4 regions of the Limnohabitans curvus genome follow, and region 1 is predicted to be linked to each of the others. Evidence: predicted binding sites of a transcription regulator. Region 1 holds the regulator's gene; each other region holds the start of a gene.
The links. The regulator sigma-54, encoded in region 1, starts transcription at its own class of promoters, with help from an activator protein. The targets are predictions, from matches to a motif close to TGGCANGNAANCTGCTTT.
Positions count from the first base shown of each region.

Region 2: a site for sigma-54 is predicted at 2,267-2,284, ahead of glnA (type I glutamate--ammonia ligase). Genes of this name have one in related genera too.
Region 3: a site for sigma-54 is predicted at 1,593-1,610, ahead of B9Z44_RS07565 (TorF family putative porin). Genes of this name have one in related genera too.
Region 4: a site for sigma-54 is predicted at 1,050-1,067, ahead of urtA (urea ABC transporter substrate-binding protein). Genes of this name have one in related genera too.

Region 1 is NZ_NESP01000001.1:1,261,395-1,265,019, reverse strand. It holds gene lptB (LPS export ABC transporter ATP-binding protein) at 1-683, shown strand, start outside; gene B9Z44_RS06375 (RNA polymerase factor sigma-54) at 690-2,261, shown strand; gene B9Z44_RS06370 (THUMP domain-containing class I SAM-dependent RNA methyltransferase) at 2,310-3,625, shown strand, end outside.
Region 2 is NZ_NESP01000001.1:450,750-454,374, reverse strand. It holds gene B9Z44_RS02090 (sterol desaturase family protein) at 1-384, shown strand, start outside; gene B9Z44_RS02085 (EI24 domain-containing protein) at 419-1,288, shown strand; gene B9Z44_RS02080 (competence/damage-inducible protein A) at 1,254-2,108, shown strand; gene glnA (type I glutamate--ammonia ligase) at 2,335-3,625, shown strand, end outside.
Region 3 is NZ_NESP01000001.1:1,522,647-1,526,271, reverse strand. It holds gene B9Z44_RS07575 (ammonium transporter) at 1-403, opposite strand, end outside; gene B9Z44_RS07570 (P-II family nitrogen regulator) at 419-757, opposite strand; gene B9Z44_RS07565 (TorF family putative porin) at 789-1,553, opposite strand; gene B9Z44_RS07560 (YifB family Mg chelatase-like AAA ATPase) at 1,765-3,336, shown strand; gene B9Z44_RS07555 (MFS transporter) at 3,383-3,625, shown strand, end outside.
Region 4 is NZ_NESP01000001.1:1,564,997-1,568,621, reverse strand. It holds gene ureC (urease subunit alpha) at 1-12, opposite strand, end outside; gene B9Z44_RS07795 (urease subunit beta) at 12-341, opposite strand; gene B9Z44_RS15175 (hypothetical protein) at 354-518, opposite strand; gene B9Z44_RS07790 (urease subunit gamma) at 525-827, opposite strand; gene urtA (urea ABC transporter substrate-binding protein) at 1,137-2,408, shown strand; gene urtB (urea ABC transporter permease subunit UrtB) at 2,472-3,625, shown strand, end outside.

The sequences.
Region 1 (3,625 bases):
ACGATGTGTCGATCTCTGTGAAAAAGGGTGAAGTGGTGGGTTTGCTCGGCCCCAACGGTGCAGGCAAAACTACGTCGTTCTACATGATCGTGGGTTTGGTGCGTGCCGATGGCGGCAGCATCACCATCGATGGTCAGCCGGTGGCACATTTGCCCATTCACCGCCGCTCGCGTTTGGGCTTGAGCTATTTGCCTCAAGAAGCCTCCATCTTTCGTAAACTGAATGTGGAAGACAACGTGCGCGCCGTGTTGGAGCTGCAACGCGGCGAAGACGGCAAGCCACTCAAGCACGAGGAAATTGAAACCCGCTTGACCTCGCTGCTGCAAGAGTTGCGTGTGGACCACTTGCGGGCTTCGCCCTCAGTGGCGTTGTCGGGTGGTGAGCGCCGTCGTGTGGAGATTGCACGTGCTTTGGCGACCAACCCGCGGTTCATTTTGTTGGACGAGCCGTTCGCTGGTATCGACCCAATTGCAGTGATCGAAATTCAACGCATCATTGGCTTCTTGAAGGCGCGTGGCATGGGCGTGCTCATCACCGACCATAACGTGCGCGAGACGCTGGGTATTTGCGACCACGCCTGCATCATCAGTGATGGTCGTGTGTTGGCGCAGGGCACACCAGTCGAAATCATCGAGAACGCAGATGTGCGACGTGTGTATCTCGGCGAACATTTCCGAATGTGATCTTGCATGAAACAAGGTTTATCACTTCGCGTCTCTCAACATCTGGCACTCACGCCGCAGTTGCAGCAGTCGATCCGACTGTTGCAGTTGTCTACCTTGGAGTTGAGCCAAGAGATTGAGCAAATGCTCGACGAGAACCCGTTTCTCGACAAAGAGTTTGAAGAGGCCCCACGTGAAGAGTTTGGCCTCGACAAGGCCGATGCGCCAGCGCGCGACGAAGAGATGGAGCCCATGCGCGAAGTGCCATCGCTCGATGGCGGCATGTCAGAAATCACCGTGGACAACACGGCCAGCGATACCGAACCCAGCGTGGACGGTGTGGCCGAAAGCTGGGATGGCGATGGCAGCGTAGAGTTTTCTGCTGACGATTCCGAGTGGGGCGGTGACGCACCCGCCAGCAATAACAACAACACGGCCGACAGCGACACCGCCGACGCCACCGAGTTGGCGCGCATGCAAGAGTCGCTCACCTCGCATTTGCACCGTCAAGCGCTGGCCTTGCGCCTGAGCCCCACCGACCAAGCGGCCTTGCGCTACTTGATTGAAAACCTCAACGACGACGGCTACCTCGAAGACACGCTGCGCAGCTTGGCCGAAGGTTTGGGTGGTGACGACGAAGAGGAAATTGAAGAACTTGAACACCGCTTCCAAGTGGCCTTGTCTTTGCTGCAAAGCCTAGAGCCTGTGGGCGTGGGTGCGCGTGACTTGGCTGAGTGTTTGACGCTGCAACTGAAAGCTTTGACGCCCAAAGGCGAAGAAGCTTTGCAGATTCGCGACACGGCCATTCGCATGTGCAAGCAGCCCATGGAGATGTTGGCCAAGCGCGATTTCAAACGCTTGGCGGTCATCGTGGGGGACAGCGAGACCAACGTCAAGGTGGCGATTGCGCTGATTGCTCGCCTAGAGCCCAAGCCTGGTCGCCGTTTTGCCGATGTGGAGCGCCATGTGGTAGTGCCCGATGTGTTGGTGACACGCGTGGGCAAGTCCACCACGGCGCCCAAATTCAAGGTGGCGCTGAACCCCGATGTGATGCCTCGCTTACGTGTGCACGACATCTACGCCAATGCCCTCAGAGGCGGCAAAGGCGAAGCACATGCTGGGTTGCAGCAGCGCCTACAAGAAGCGCGTTGGTTTATCAAAAACATCCAGCAACGCTTTGACACCATCTTGCGTGTCAGCAATGCGATTGCCGAACGCCAAAAAAACTTCTTCGTGCACGGCGAACTCGCCATGCGTCCCATGGTCTTGCGCGAGATTGCTGAGGAGCTGGGTCTTCATGAGTCAACCATCAGCCGCGTCACGACCAACAAGTACATGAGCACGCCTTTTGGCACCTTTGAACTCAAGTACTTCTTCGGCTCGGGGTTGGAGACAGACAGCGGTAACAACGCTTCCAGCACGGCCGTGCGTGCGCTCATCAAGCAATTTGTGGCGAGCGAAAACCCCAAAAAGCCGCTGTCGGATAATCAGCTCTCCGAAATGCTCAAAGAGCAAGGCATTGAGTGCGCCCGCCGCACCGTGGCCAAATACCGTGAGGCGCTGCGCATTGCGCCCACGACATTGCGCAAGGCCCTCTGATAACTTGCGGGACAGGCCCAATTTGCGCTGTCCTCAACTGGTGAAACTATGAATCAATTACATCTCTTCTTGCCCTGTGCGGCAGGCGTCGAATCCTATTTGGCCGAGGAAGTGCGCCGCATCACCGGTGTGGGCGACGACGACTTGCGCGCCTTCCGTGCTGGCGTGATGGTGCGCGCTTCGTGGCGCGATGTGTTGTTGCTCAACCTGCACAGCCGCTTGGCGCAGCGCGTGTTGGTGGAGTTGTCGCACACCCAATATCGCCAAGAGGAAGATCTGTACCGCGCGGCCTGCGAGGTGGCGTGGGAGCTGTGGTTCTCGCCCAAAGAATCTTTCAAAATCGAAATCACCGCGCAGCACAGCCCGCTCAAGAGCTTGAACTTTGCGGCGCTCAAAATCAAAGATGCAGTGGCCGACCGCTTCCGTCATAAGTTTGGTGTGCGCCCTGACGTCAACACGCAATGGCCCGATGCGCGCATCTACGCCCATCTGACCACCGAAAATTGCACGCTGTATATCGACACCTCGGGCGAGCCCTTGTTCAAGCGCGGCTGGCGCGCTGACAAAGGCGATGCGCCTTTGAAAGAAACCCTTGCCGCAGCCATGTTGGCCGCTAGCGGTTGGAGCCAAGGCGACGGCACAGCGGCCAACCCAGAAGGCCTCGTGGCCCAAGGCGTTCCGCTGTATGACCCTTGCTGCGGCAGCGGCACCATCGCGGTGGAAGCCGCGCAAATCGCCTGCAACATTGCACCAGGTTCGATGCGCAAATTTGGTTTCCAAAAACTCATTCCTTATCAAGAGCACGTGTGGCACGGCTTGCTTGACAACGCCCGTGCGCAAGAGTGCGAGCCGCGTGCGCCGATTTACGGCAGTGACGTGGCCTTTCGTATGGTTGACTTCGCGCAGCGCAACGCCGAGCGCGCAGGCGTGGCCCACGCCGTGCAGCTGCGCGGTGGCGATGCCTTGCAACGCATGCCCCCCAGTGATGTGCCGGGCGTGATGCTGGTCAATCCACCGTACGGCGAACGTATCGAAGCCGCAGGCATTGCAGGCGCGGCGCGGCGTGCGCGCTACTCGCCGCCCACCGAATATGTGTCGCCCTACGAAGACGTCAACCAAAACGGCGATGCAGGTTTTGATGACGAATCGTTTGGCAATGGCATGGTGCGCGACGACGTGCCACGCTTTGGCGCACGCGACATTGCGCAGACCGAAGATGGTGGCGATTTCTTCGCGCAACTCGCGAGCCATTGGAAGAAAAACTACCCCGGCTGGACGGCATGGATGTTGACGCCCGACCTTAAGCTGCCAAGCCGCATGCGTTTCAAAGAATCGCGCCGCGTGCCCATGTGGAACGGCCCGAT
Region 2 (3,625 bases), 810 kb from region 1:
ATCACGCAGCTGTTTGAAAACCTTCAGCATGCCAATTTGCGTGTGACTTTTGGTAAGTGGGGTGAGCGCTTGTGGGTCAGCCCAAGGTTTCATCGTCTACACCACGCGATTGGTTTAGGGCATGAGTCCAAGCTGAAGCCAGTGGTGAGTGCCGCAGGTGAAGCGACCCGCGTAGGGGCCGCATTAGGCGGGCACAACTTTGGCGTCCTTCTGCCTTGGTGGGATGTGATGTTTGGCACCGCCAACTTCGATATGCGCTTCGAGCCCACGGGCATTCGCGACCAAGTGGAGCAGGGCGTGGATTACGGCGAAGGTTTCTGGTCGCAACAGCGATTGGGTATCAAACGCCTCATGCAGGCTTTGGGTTTTTCATCTGCACGTTAAATAGCTGCGGTATGCTTTTGGCATGCGTTTGTTTTTGGATTCTTTTTGGCGCGCACTGGCTTACTGCCTGATGCCGCGCGTGATCACCCTCTCTTTGCTGCCTCTCGCCATGCTCTTGGTGTTGTCGGTGAGTTGGGGGTATTTCTATTGGGCGCCCACACAAGAGTGGGTGCGCGAGATGCTGGCCTCTTGGCAAGTGCTGCAAAGCATGATGGATTGGCTGCAGGACAACGGTGCGGGTGAATTGCAAGCGGTGATGGTGCCGTTGGTGGTGATTTTTGCCATCACGCCTGCTTTGGTGGTGGTGTCTTTGTTGGCGGTGTCTTTGATGATGACGCCCGCGTTGGTGAATTTGGTGGTCCACCGTCGCTTTGAACACCTGGCGCTCAAGCATGGCGGCACCAACCTCACCAGCTTGGCTTGGACCTTGGGGTCTACTGTCATTGCGTTGTTGGCCATGCTGATTTCCTTGCCTTTGTGGGTGGTGCCGCCTTTGATGTTCATCGTGCCGCCGCTCATTTGGGGCTGGCTCAGCTATCGCATCATGGTGTACGACGCACTGATGTCGCATGCCAGCCGTGACGAGCGTTTGGCGCTTGGTCGCAAACACCGGGTTTGGCTGCTGTTGATCGGTGTGTTGACCGGCTACATGGGCGCGCTGCCCAGCTTGGTGTGGGCTTCTGGTGCTTTGTTTGCTGCTGCATTCTTGGTTCTGATTCCCTTGGCCATTTGGATTTATGCCTTGGTGTTTGCCTTTACCTCGCTGTGGTTTGCACATTACAGCTTGGGTGCGTTAGAAGCCCTGCGGGCGGAGTCGGACACTGTGGTGATGGGGGCCTCGGTGCCGCTACCCACGGTAGCATCGGCGGATGACTCACACACACCACAACTCCCCAGCGCCTAAAGCCCGACCTGAGTTCGGCCTCATCATCGTTGGCGACGAAATTCTTTCGGGCAAGCGTGCCGACAAGCACATGCCCAAAGCCATTGAGTTGCTAAATGCCCGTGGCCTGTCGCTCGACTGGGCGGATTACGTGGGCGATTCGCCTGAGCGCATCACCCGGACCTTGGCTCGCGCGTTTGAAAGCAACAGCATTGTGTTTTCCTGCGGCGGTATTGGTGCAACGCCTGACGACCACACACGCCAATGCGCAGGCAAAGCCCTGGGCCTTGACATCGTGCTGCACCCCGAAGCTGAAGCCCTGATTCGTGAACGCATGCAAGACACCGCCAAAGAGCAGGGCGTGCCGTATGAGCCTGATCGCCATGACAACGTGCATCGCCTCAACATGGGCGTGTTCCCCGTGGGCGCACGCATCATTCCCAATCCGTACAACAAAATCCCAGGCTTTACCTGCCAAGGTGCAGGCGGTGGCGTGGTGCACTTTGTGCCGGGCTTTCCGGTCATGGCTTGGCCCATGATGGAATGGGTGCTCGACACCTATTACCCGCATTTGTTTCAGAAGGCGGCTTGGATTGAAAAATCCATCGTCATCTACGGTTCCATGGAGGCCACGCTGACCCCCCTCATGGAGACCTTGGAGCGGGACCATCCGGGCGTCAAAGTGTTCAGCTTGCCGAGCGTGGACCACCCCGAGCATGGCCGACACATCGAGTTGGGCGTGAAAGGCTCGCCAGACCATGTGGCACTGGCGTACCCAGCCATGTTGTCAGGTCTCCAAACCTTTGGTTTGAAATTCGGCCCCGAATTGGTGCGCGAGTAACGTTGAACCATTTTGGTGCAAAATTGCACCAAAATAGAGCGTTCTGTTTTTCGGGGTTTAGCGCTTGGAATGCGCTTTTGCGGCCAATTTGATTCAATCTCGGTGCAAAATAGGCGCCTTGACGGTGAAGCCGGTGGCGGTCGCTGTGACGCATATGTTGGCACAGAAACTGCATCCTCAACCTCGAAACACTTTTTAACCCAACCTACCCTAGCAGGAGAACTTGATGGCCAAGACCGTCGCAGACGTAATGAAAATGGTGAAAGAGAACGAAGTTAAATTCGTTGACTTCCGTTTCACCGATACCCGTGGCAAGTGGCAGCACATCACTGCGCCCGTGTCGCAGTTTGACGAAAGCAAGTTCGAAGAAGGTCAAGCGTTTGACGGTTCTTCTATTGCTGGTTGGAAAGGCATTGAAGCCTCTGACATGTTGTTGATGCCTGATCCAAGCAGCGCCATCATCGACCCCTTCTTTGAAGAAATCACTTTGGTTTTGATCTGCGACGTGATCGAACCTACAGACGGCAAAGCTTACGAGCGTGACCCACGTTCGATCGCCAAGCGCGCTGAGTCTTTCCTCAAGCAATCTGGCGTGGGCGATACCGCTTACTTCGGTCCAGAGCCAGAATTCTTCTTGTTCGACGAAGTGCGTTGGAGCACTGAGCCCAACAACACGTTCTACGCCATCAACGAATACGAAGCCCCTTGGAACAGCGGCGAGAAAATCGAAGGCGGTAACCGTGGTCACCGCAACCGCGTCAAAGGCGGCTACTTCCCAGTGCCTCCCGTCGACAGCACACACGACATGCGCAGCGAAATGTCGTTGTTGCTCGAGTCCGTGGGCATCCCCGTCGAAGTGCACCACCACGAAGTGGCGGGCGCTGGTCAATGCGAAATCGGCACCAAGTTCTCTACTTTGGTCGAGCGCGCTGACTGGACATTGCTGCAAAAGTACGTGATCCACAACGTGGCCAACGCTTACGGCAAAACTGCCACGTTCATGCCTAAGCCTTACGCTGGCGACAACGGTTCGGGCATGCACGTTCACCAGTCCATCTGGAAAGACGGCAAGAACTTGTTCGCAGGCACTGGCTACGCTGGTTTGTCTGACTTGGCGCTGTACTACATCGGCGGCATCATCAAGCACGCCCGTGCTTTGAACGCCATCACCAACCCAGGTACCAACAGCTACAAGCGTTTGGTGCCTCACTTCGAAGCCCCCGTGAAATTGGCTTACTCGGCCAAGAACCGCTCTGCTTCGATCCGCATCCCCAACGTCGCCAGCGACAAGGGCCGCCGCGTGGAAGCGCGCTTCCCAGATCCATTGTGCAACCCTTACCTCGGCTTCGCAGCCTTGTTGATGGCTGGCTTGGACGGCATCGAGAACAAGATTCACCCAGGCGAAGCAGCGACCAAAGACTTGTACCACCTCCCTCCAGAGGAAGACAAGTTGGTGCCAACCGTGTGCTCTAGCTTGGACCAAGCTTTGGAAGCCCTCGATGCAGACCGCGCCTTCT
Region 3 (3,625 bases), 260 kb from region 1:
TGGCCAAGAACAACTTGTCAAAGCCGCCGAAGAACGGTGAACCGCCAGAGAACGCCAAGGTGTAGCCGTAGACAACCCACAACACATAAATGAGTGAGCTCACGACAAACACTTGCATCAGCACTGACAGCATGTTCTTGCTGCGGACCAAACCGCCGTAGAACAGGGCCAAACCTGGGATGGTCATCAAGATCACCAACAGGGTGGACACAGTCATCCAAGCGGTGTCGCCTTTGTTAGGCACAGGTGCGGGGGCTGCAGTGGCAGCCGTTGCGGCAGCAGCGGGCGCTGCGGCAGGGGCTGTGACTTTGACGTCAGCAGCAGGGGCAGTTTGTGCCATCGCGGCGGTGCCGCCAAGCAGCAAACCAAACCCGAGGGCCAGAGAGGCTAGAAATTTTTTCATGATGCGTCTTCTTTCTTAAAGCGCTTCCACGCCGGTTTCGCCGGTACGGATGCGGACAACTTGTTCGAGGTCGTAAACAAAAATCTTGCCGTCGCCGATTTTTCCGGTACGGGCAGAACCTTCGATGGCTTCGATGGCGCGGTCAACGTGTTCAGCGTCAACGGCGGCTTCAATCTTGACCTTTGGCAAGAAGTCAACCACGTACTCAGCACCGCGATACAACTCGGTATGGCCTTTCTGACGGCCGAAGCCTTTGACTTCAGTAACAGTGATGCCTTGCACACCAATTTGAGAGAGGGCCTCGCGGACCTCATCCAACTTGAATGGCTTGATGATGGCGGTGATGAGTTTCATGGTTGCTCCTAGAGAAGACAGTTAGCTTGGGTTAGAAGCTGTACTTGACGCCGACGACCATCGCGTTTTTGGCTGTGTTGTAACCGTTGACGGTGAATGCATCAACGTTCTTAGCGTTCGTAGAAATGGCAGCAACGCTGGCAGACAAACCATCACCCAAATCTTTGTTGAGGGTCAAAGCAAAGTCTGTGTAACTGGCGTTCGGTGAGTTGCTGACCTTTTGGTGACCAACATGTGGGACCAGGCTATAGCCATTGCCCAAATCAAGGTTTGCGCTCAAATCAATATAGGCGCTGCCTTTCGAATTTGCCGTACCGAACAAATCAGAGAATGCATAAGAGTACTTAGCTGTGAACACACCATAAGTGGCTGCGCCATAGACTTCGTCTGTATTGGCATTCACGTTGCCAGAGATGTTGTTGTAAGTGTTGCCAACGTACTGATAACGCAGGTAGCCGACGTCATATGCCACACCAGCAGCTTCAAATTTATAGCCACCATAGACATCCAACTCCACAGGACCTTTGGTATCTGCTGCAGGTGATGCACCAGCTCCTGCTTCTTTAATCCACTTGATGGTCGAACCCCAAGCGCCCAAATAAAAACCATTGGCGTTGGCATAGTCAACGCCACCTTGCAAAGCTGGATCACCTTTGGTTTGTGCCAGACCGCGGTAACGGTATTGGCTCACCACGCCCACGTTGTAAGTGACTTCGGGTGCAACAGGCGCAGTTTGCGCGAATGCTGCAGAAGAGGTAGCCAAGAGGGCCAACACGATTTTGGACTTGAGGTTCATAGTTTTCTCCATTGAAAAATTTAAGAGGGATACACCTACTTAGCAGGGTCCGTGCCAGCGTTGAAGTCCACAAAAGTGCCCTCTTCACTTGAACTAAGACCCAAAGTGATGCAGTAGTCTGACGACTGCCTCATTTTCATGCACGCACTTGGTGCGTCAACATGTCTTAGATGCCCTGCAATGGGGCTAACCCCTCAAAAAGAGAAGTTTTATGACGCTTGCGTTAATTCACAGCCGCGCACTCTTGGGTTTGCAAGCACCGGCGGTGACCGTTGAGGTGCATTTGGCCAATGGCCTGCCCAGCTTCACTTTGGTAGGTTTGGCAGATACAGAGGTGAAAGAAGCCCGCGAACGCGTGCGCTGCGCCATTCAAAACACGGGGTTGGACTTTCCAACGAACAAACGCATCACGGTGAACCTCGCCCCAGCCGACTTGCCCAAAGACTCGGGCCGTTTTGACTTGCCGATTGCTTTGGGCATCTTGGCGGCGAATGGCCAGCTCGACGAGGCCGCATTGGCTTTGCATGAGTTTGCGGGCGAGTTGTCTTTGTCGGGCGAGCTGCGTCCCGTGCGCGGCGCACTCGCCATGGGGCTGGCCCTGCGCAGTGCGGGGGTGCGCACGCGGTTGGTGTTGCCACCCGGCAGCGCCGAAGAAGCCGCGCTGGTGCCCACCGCCGAGGTGTACCGCGCCCAACATTTGAGCGATGTGGTGGCGCACTTTGCCAAACCCGAGGTGAAAGGCTTGGTCGCGCAACGCGAAGAAGCCACAACGCGCCCGGTACACACGACTGAAGGATGGTCTCGTATTGCGACGCCCACCTTCAGCGCGCCCGCCGCAGCCTACAGCCCGGACTTGGCCGACGTGAAGGGCCAAGCAGGCCCGCGACGCGCCCTAGAGATTGCTGCTGCGGGCGGGCACTCTCTTCTATTAGTAGGACCACCCGGCACAGGCAAGTCGATGCTGGCGCAACGCTTCGCCGCTTTGCTGCCCGACATGACGCTGGACGAGGCGTTGGAAAGCGCTGCCATCGCCAGCTTGGCGGGTCGTTTTGAGTTGAACCAGTGGATGCAGCGCCCTACGCGCAGCCCGCACCACACAGCCACCTCGGTGGCCTTGGTGGGAGGCGGTACACCGCCTAGGCCGGGGGAAATTTCTTTGGCACACAACGGCGTGTTGTTTTTAGACGAGTTGGCCGAAGTCAAACGCAGCGCACTCGAAGCCTTGCGTGAACCTCTAGAGAACGGCCACATCACCATTTCACGTGCGGCCACGCAAGCCAAATTTCCGGCACGTTTTCAACTCATCTCGGCCATGAACCCCTGCCCTTGCGGCTACTTGGGCTCACCCCTCAAGGCTTGCCGTTGCACGCCCGACCAAGTGGCACGTTACCAAGGCAAGCTCAGCGGCCCATTGCTAGACCGCATCGACTTGCAGGTGGAAGTGCCCACACTGGCCACCGAGGTGTTGATGCAAAGCGGGACGGGTGAATCCACAGCCGCCGTTCGTGCGCGTTGTTTGGTCGCGCACGCCAAAGCACTGGTGCGACAAGGGACCCCCAACCAAGGTTTGCAAGGCCAAGCCTTGGAAGCGCACATGCACCTCGATGCAGCAGCGGCCACGTTTTTACAAAACGCTGCCAGCAAGCTTGGCTGGTCTAGCCGCAGCACACACCGTGCGCTGCGCGTGGCGCGCACGATTGCCGACTTGGCTGACAGCGCCACCGTTGAAGTCACGCATGTGGCCGAAGCCCTGCAATACAGGCGGGTGCTGGTCAACCACTGACCGGTGCGTCGCTTGGCATATCGCTGGCTTCGTATCATTGGCATGTATGCCTCGTTCCCATTTTTCTCGTCACGATGCCCGCTTTGTTTGGGCGCTGTCCGCGCTGCAACTCATCGCTTGGGGCAGTGTTTTTTACGGTTTCGCTTTGTTCATGGTGCCGTTGGAGCAAGCCTTGGGCATGAGCCGCGCCGAGTCGTCGCTGGGCTTTAGTTTGATGTTGTTGGCCGAGGGTGTGCTGGCGTTCCCCGTGGGTCGTTGGATTGACCGCGGTCACGAACGCGCGGTGATG
Region 4 (3,625 bases), 300 kb from region 1:
GATGGTTGCCATTACATGTTTCCTTTGCGTGGCACGTCCACCGGACCATTCACCAAGCCGCGAAAGCCAAACACTTGGCGATCACCACTCAGGTCCACCAACTCGACCGTGCGTTGTTGGCCCGGCTCGAAACGCACGGCCGTGCCTGACGCAATGTTCAAACGCATGCCGTGTGCGGCAACGCGGTCAAAGCGCAAGCCCGCGTTGGTTTCAGCAAAGTGGTAGTGCGAACCCACTTGGATGGGGCGGTCGCTGGCGTTTTGCACGACCAGCGTGTGCGTGCGTCGCCCTGGGTTGAGGGTGTGTTCACCCTCGTCAATCAACAGTTCACCGGGTGTCATGTGCGCTCCGCTTTATTTGCCACGACCCATCCACCACATGAGAGCAACCACGCCAGCAAAGGCGACGAAGCCCCACACATCGGTGGCGTGGTAGTGGGAGGCACCTTCAATGCCGTGGCCTTCGTGGGCCAGCGCCAAAGTGGGCAACAAAGCAAAAAGAGAAAGAAGTTTTTTCATAGCAGTTCAAACAATGGGTTGATGCACGGTGACGAGCTTGGTGCCGTCGGGGAAGGTGGCTTCGACTTGGATGTCAGGAATCATCTCGGCCACGCCCTCCATCACATCGGCGCGGGTCAGCACGCTGCGACCTGCGCTCATAAGTTGCGCCACGGTTTGACCGTCGCGGGCGCCTTCCATGACGGCGGCGCTGATGAGGGCCACGGCTTCGGGGTAATTGAGCTTCAAGCCACGGGCCTGTCGGCGCTCGGCCAACAAGGCGGCGGTGAAGATCAAGAGCTTGTCTTTTTCGCGGGGAGTGAGTTCCATAGTGGTTTTGTCTATGCAACTTGCGTGCCCTCTTTTGCAATGCATCGCATGCGCCAAGTGCATGCTTTGGTGCACGAAACCTGTCTTGGTGCACGCACAACCACACCTCAAGCCGCGCCACCTTGGTGCATGACACCTGAATTGAACTGTCTTGGTGCATCTGCGTCGCGCTTGGGTTGCACCTTATAGCAACGCTACTTTTTGCCTAGGAGAAATGCGCGTTGGCACAGGGTTTGCGATAGCTGTTACGAAGCGCACCGTTACCACGAGCGCCGAACCAACCCTTAATTTTTGGAGTGAACCCCCATGATGAATCGTCGAGGAAATCTGAAGGCTTTGGCCGCGGCTGCGGCTCTGTCCGTTGGCTCATTTGTGATCGCACCCCAAGCGTTGGCGGCAGACACCATCAAGGTTGGCGTGCTGCACAGCTTGTCCGGCACCATGGCGATTTCTGAAACCGTGTTGAAAGACACAGTGCTCATGGCCATCGACGAAATCAATGCCAAAGGCGGCGTATTGGGCAAAAAGCTCGAGCCCGTGGTGGTGGACCCCGCTTCGAACTGGCCTTTGTTCGCTGAAAAAACCAAGCAGTTACTCGGTCAAGACAAGGTGTCGGTCATCTTCGGTTGCTGGACGTCGGTGTCTCGCAAATCCGTGTTGCCTGTGGTTGAAGAAATGAACGGTTTGCTGTTCTACCCCGTGCAATACGAAGGCGAAGAACTCAGCAAAAACGTGTTCTACACCGGCGCCGCGCCTAACCAACAAGCCATTCCCGCGGTGGACTACTTGATGAGCAAAGACGGCGGCGCTGCCAAGCGTTGGGTCTTGTTGGGCACCGACTACGTGTACCCACGCACCACCAACAAAATCTTGCGCGCTTACCTCAAGAGCAAAGGCGTGGCTGACAAAGACATCGACGAGAAGTACACCCCGTTTGGTCACAGCGATTACCAAACCATCGTGGCTGACATCAAGAAGTTTTCTGCAGGCGGCAAAACAGCCGTGGTGTCCACCATCAACGGTGACTCCAACGTGCCGTTCTACAAAGAACTCGGCAACGCAGGCTTGAAGGCCAAAGACGTGCCCGTCGTCGCCTTCTCAGTCGGTGAAGAAGAATTGCGCGGCGTGGACACCAAGCCGTTGGTCGGTCACTTGGCGGCATGGAACTACTTCATGTCGATCAAGAGCCCCGCCAATGATGAGTTCATCAAGAAATGGTCTGCCTACGCCAAAGCCAAAGGTATCGCTGGTCACAAAGACAAGCCTTTGACCAACGACCCGATGGAAGCCACCTACATCGGCATCAACATGTGGAAACAAGCGGTTGAGAAAGCCAAATCCACCGATGTGGACAAAGTCATCGCCGCCATGGCCGGTCAAACCTTCAAAGCACCGAGCGGCATCGTGAGCAAGATGGACGAGAAAAACCACCACTTGCACAAGTCGGTGTTCATCGGCGAAATCAAGGCTGACGGCCAGTTCAACGTGGTTTGGAAAACACCAGGCCCTGTGAAAGCCAAGCCATGGAGCCCCTTCATCGAAGGCAATGCTTCCAAGCCTGATGAGCCTGTGAAAAAGTAAACCTTTCTCCGAGGGATGAACTTGGGGGAGGGCACTGCCCTCCCCTTTTTTATGGGAATTTGGATGACTTGTTTTTCTATTTCGACGCGCATGCCCAAGCTGCAGCAGCGCAGCGCAGCATGTCGCGATTTTGTTGTGCGCGTCACTTGCGGATTGGCCATTGCCTTGCTCGGTCAATCCAGCGCGTTGGCGCTGACCGCGGAGCAAACACGCGCACTCACGCTGGGCGACACCGATGCACGCGTGACCGCACTGCAAAAAGCACTCGCCTCACCCGACGCACCAACCGCCGCCTTTTTGCAAGCCATGGCCGATGACGCGGTGAAAGTGAATGGCACACAAGTGCTGGTGGTGCGCGATGGCAAAGCCACCGACCCCGTGAGTGGTGACGCCACCACCCTGCCCGACACCGCAGAAGACGTGATCAACAACAACCGCATGCGCGGCGAAATTGACGCCGCCTTGTCTGCCCTGCAATTGCTCAGCCCCGATGCCGCCTTGCGTGTGCAAGCTGCCAAGTCGGTGCTGAAAGAACCCGACCCCACCAAACTTGCCATGCTGGAAAAAGCCGTGGCCAGCGAAACCAACGAGGGCGTGAAAAAACAAATGTTGTTGGCCCGTGCGGCGATTTTGCTCAACAGCAACGACGCCGACGAACGCTTTGCCTCGGCCAAAACTTTGGCTGACAGCCAAACGCCGGACACCCAACTTTTACTCAACCAACGTCTGAGCCAAGAGGAAGACAAAAAGGTGCGCGCTCAGTTGCAAACCTCGCTGCTCACCATCCAAGCGGCGCTGAGCTGGGGTGAAAAACTGGGGGCGTTGTTCACTGGCATCAGCTTGGGTTCTATTCTTTTGCTGGTCGCCTTGGGTCTCGCCATCACCTACGGTTTGATGGGCGTCATCAACATGGCGCACGGCGAGCTAATGATGATTGGCGCTTACGCCACCTACGTGGTGCAGGGCTTGTTCCGTCAATATTTGCCGGGCATGTTTGACGCGTATTTGTTGGTGGCCGTGCCAGCCTCGTTCCTCGCGGCGGCCTTGGTGGGTGCGGTGCTGGAGCGATTGGTGTTGCGTCACTTGTATGGCCGCCCGCTCGAAACACTGCTGGCCACATGGGGCATCAGCTTGGTGTTGATGCAAGGCGTGCGCAGTATTTTTGGCGCGCAAAACGTGGGCGTTGAAAACCCTTCTTGGATGAGCGGCGGCGTGCA